2 regions of the Clostridium sp. 'deep sea' genome follow, and region 2 is predicted to be linked to the other one. Evidence: riboswitches for the same ligand, from Rfam matches in the RefSeq annotation. Region 2 holds a riboswitch; the other holds the start of a gene.
The links. Region 2 has a riboswitch for molybdenum cofactor ahead of IMX26_RS00735 (FMN-binding protein). Riboswitches for the same ligand answer to the same signal wherever they lie in the genome.
Positions count from the first base shown of each region.

Region 1: it holds a riboswitch for molybdenum cofactor, as region 2 does, so the genes downstream of both, pruA (L-glutamate gamma-semialdehyde dehydrogenase) here and IMX26_RS00735 (FMN-binding protein) in region 2, are expected to answer to the same signal.

Region 1 covers NZ_CP063353.1:2,582,455-2,584,663, reverse strand. Annotated here, with positions in the region: gene IMX26_RS12045 (hypothetical protein) at 1-694, shown strand, start outside; molybdenum cofactor riboswitch at 819-939, shown strand; gene pruA (L-glutamate gamma-semialdehyde dehydrogenase) at 1,080-2,209, shown strand, end outside.
Region 2 covers NZ_CP063353.1:148,500-150,708, forward strand. Annotated here, with positions in the region: gene IMX26_RS00730 (hypothetical protein) at 1-319, shown strand, start outside; molybdenum cofactor riboswitch at 515-634, shown strand; gene IMX26_RS00735 (FMN-binding protein) at 803-1,204, shown strand; gene IMX26_RS00740 (molybdopterin-dependent oxidoreductase) at 1,197-2,209, shown strand, end outside.

The DNA.
Region 1 (2,209 bases), 1.4 Mb from region 2:
AATAACTATTTTAGTTCCTGATAATGAGCGATTAGATTTACAGCTGATAGCTATGGTTAAAGACTGCCAAAAGCGATTAAAAGACGGCGATATAAATGTAGCTAATAAGATTTTAATGTTTGGCTTTTCTGCATCTGGAGATTTTACTGACAGATTTAGCTTTTTACACCCAGAGTTAGTTAAAGCAACTGTAATAGGTGGTTGTAATAATATGGTTCCACTTAAAACGTTTAAGGGTGAAAATTTACCTTATCCTATTGGTGTTTATGACTACCAAGATATCACAGGTAAAGATTTTAATATTAACACTTTTAAAGCAATAAACAGGTTTATTTATAAAGGAAGCAAAGATGAGGGTGGCTGGCAAGTTATCACCAACAATGGTAAAACAAATACCTATACATGGTTAGAGTATTATAATAAGTTCATAACTGAAAATACCAAAAAGCTATCCCAAAGCAAACCTACCCCTGTATATGTAAAGGGAAACTTAAGTGATCAAGATAATGATGTTATTTTGCATAGAGTTTATAATAAAGTGTTACTTGAGAGATTTAAGATAATAAAAGACTTATATGCAAACAAAGGTCTAAGTAATTCTGAATTTAGGATTTATGAAAATGTTAAACATGAAATCACTACGGAAATTGCTAATGATATTTATGAGTTTTTAAAAGACGCCTTAAATGAATAATTAACTGATAAAACCTAATAAATAAAGGCATTGGCTACTTTTTGGCAATGCTTTTATTATTTTTAAATTTATTTTTTAAAGAATTATTGACATTCTCTTGGTAAATAACTATTATTACAGGCGAGTCGAATATTTACTCCGAGTCTTTTTTCCTGGGAAATATATTTTATGGAACTAAGACCGATAGGGTTTAGTTGGAAACGATTAAGCCTCCCAGTGCGGAAAGGGGTATGAATATATAGCTCATTAGTTTAGTGATGCCTGTTAACAGGCTTAGTTGTTTATTAGCTAAATTAAGGGCTATTGTTTAATTACGTAATATATAATTCATCATGCTCCGACTCTGCCTCCGAGTGTTCGATAACTATTTTTGGAGGTATTTAAAATGAATAAAGGAATATTTAAAATTCCCCTACCAAAGAATGAGCCTGTTTTGCACTATGAAAAAGGCAGTGCTGAACGAATCACACTAGTGAACAAGCTTAAAGATCTAAAGAGCCGTGAAATTGAAATTCCTTTAATTATTGGGGGGAAAGAAATTAGAACCGGCAACTTAGAAACCTGCATTATTCCTCATAATCATCAACATATTTTAGCCCATTACCATGTAGCTGGTAAAAAAGAATTGCAAATGGCTATTGAGGCCGCCGAAGTAGCAAAAAAAGAATGGTCTAAGCTTAAGTGGGAACACCGAGCTGCTATTTTTTTAAAGGCTGCAGAACTATTAGCTGGCCCTTGGCGTGCTACTTTAAATGCTGCCACCATGCTTGGGCAAAGTAAAACTGCTCACCAAGCAGAGATTGACTCTGCCTGTGAATTTGCTGATTTTTTACGCTTTAATGTTCAGTTCACAGAACAAATTTATCAAGACCAACCTTATTCAACCAGCACAGAATGGAACAGAATTGAATACAGACCTCTAGATGGTTTTGTTGTTGCTATTTCACCCTTTAACTTTACGGCTATAGGTGGCAACTTACCAACAGCCCCTGCACTTTTAGGCAATACCGTTTTGTGGAAGCCTGCAGGAACAGCTGTTTATTCTAATTACTTTATTATGAAACTATTACAAGAGGCTGGCTTACCTGCTGGGGTTATTAATTTTGTACCTTGTGATGGACCAGCTATAAGTGAAGTAGCAATAGCTCATAAAGACTTTGCAGGTATTCATTTTACTGGCTCAACTCGAGTATTTGAAATTATTTGGCAAAACATTGGCAAAAATATAGACTCATATAGAAGTTACCCTCGTATTGTAGGTGAAACTGGTGGTAAAGATTTTGTATTTGCTCACAAATCATGTGATGCTCAGGCCCTTAAAACTGCTTTAATACGTGGTTCTTTTGAGTACCAAGGTCAAAAGTGTTCAGCTGCCTCACGTGCCTATATTCCAGCAAGCATTTATAACATTATTAAAGATGATTTAATAGCAGACGTTAGTAAAATTTCAGTTGGCGATGTTGAAGATTTTACTAATTATATGAGTGCAGTTATTGATAAAGTGGCCTTTAATAA
Region 2 (2,209 bases):
ATCAAATATTAATGAACAAGATTTAATCAATTCTTGTTTTCATGAAATAGGTGTTAGAATGTATGGTATCCATAATTTTGCCAATAATCCAGCCACTAAACAGCTATTTATTGATGATTATTTAGCTATAATTAAACTAATTGAAAACGAAATATGTTACCGTAAACCTCGGGTAATAAATATTGATTATGACCCATTTATTAAAGGAATGAATTTAAGTAAATTATACAATTGGCGTATAAACCAAACACAAAGCAATGACATATTTACTTCGTTTGCAAAGTGGTACTCAGAGTTAAAAGCTGATAAGCTATTGTAAGTGCTAATTCTTGTGGTATAAATCGGTAAAAGAAAATTAAATATAAATAAAATCTCATAAGCTAAAAGGGAATATTGTTATTAAAGAGAATATAGTAATGTCTGCTTTGTATAACATGTTCCTTTTTCGTTGTACTTAAGCAATAAATACTATAATATTTGTTATTGTATTATAGTATTAAGATATCTAAAACTAAAAAATCAATGATTCCGAGCATATTAGTCTAAATGTTTAACACATGATTCATATGCCGATAGGGTGTAATTGGAAACGATTAGGCCTCCCAGTGTGGAAAGGAAATTTAAACAAATAGCAATTTTTTGTTTGTTAAAAATCTTCCTTTTGGAAGATTTTTTGGTTTTAATTATTAATGGGGAGGAATGAAACATAACTAAAAAGCCATTTTATATTGCCTTAGTTTTAACAATATTGTTTACTGTATTAATACTTTGCTATAGTAATACAGACTCTTATAAAGATGTTATGAAAGAGCAAGGCTATAGTGTAGTCCATAGAGTTAAAAAGGCCGAAACAAGTAATATTATTCGAGTCTATAAAACTAAAGAGGGCAGTATCGTGCAAATAGTTCATAGCGAAGGTTACAAAAGCACAATAGAGCTTTTAGTAGCTATAAATAATAATTATGTAGAAAAGGTAAATATACTTAGCCAGCATGAAACCGAGGACTATGGTGGATATATTAAAGAACAATGGTTTTTAAATCGCTTATGTTTGCCTATTACTCCCAAGCTTAATCTAATAAAAATAAATAAAGTTAATGCTAACGATGTTGTTGCTGTTACAGGGGCAACAATATCTTCACAAGCTGTTGTTGATGGTGTCAATTTATGTATAGATAATTACGGAGGACTTAAAGATGAATAAAAGAATAATTAAGAGTGTTTCTTTATTTTTAGCAATTATTTTAGTATTTTCTTTAGCAGCATGTTCTAATAAGCAGACAGATGTAGTATTTCAGTATGATGGTAACCTAAAAATAGTTAATGGCGATACCAGTTTTGAGATTGCTTTTAATGATATATTTAAAATGAAGTCTGTAACAAAAACAGTTAAATCAGTAAGCTCTAGTGGTGAAGAATTAACAAGTGAAGTTAAAGGTGTTTTATTAAACACTTTATTAGCAACTAAAAACCTAAAACGAGAGGACTACCATTCTATTAGATTTATAGCTGGTGATGGTTATCAAATAGATGTTCCTAAAGAAATAATTTCACAAAAAGAAATTATTTTAGGCTATGAATTTAATGGTGAGCCTCTTGAAGAAAAGAAACAACCACTAAGACCTGCTATAGATGATGTCCGTTCTATGTACTTTGTATCTAATTTAGTTGAAATTCAATTGAATACTGCACCCAATAATGGCGAAGTAGAGAAAGTTGATAAAGTCATTATTTTAGAGACAGAGGCTAAACATCTAGAACAACACGACTACACTTATTATGAGAGTACCGATAAAGCTATAAAAGTAGCAGATTTGTTTACCAAGTATAATGTAAGTGCTGATTTAAGTGCTAAAATTATTGCTACCGAAAACTTTGTTAAAACAGAAAAAAACAATGTTTTAACTACTGGTTTCTTTAAAATTACGGGTGAAGCAAGGCCATTATTCCTTTCACCAGATTTGCCAAAAGGCATGCATGTTAAAAATATTGTTACAGTTAGTACTAATAATAAAGTATTTTTATCTGCTGAACAGGCTATTGCCACCTTACCAACACGAGACGTTAATGGCACTACCGGTGCTAAGCTTGAAGAGGTAATGAAGTTAGTGAATTTAAACGAAGAGTTTTATGTGTTAACAGCAGATGATGGTTATGCAGTTGAGGTAACTAAAGAAAGCTTAGAGCATGGTATTTTATATATTAATGA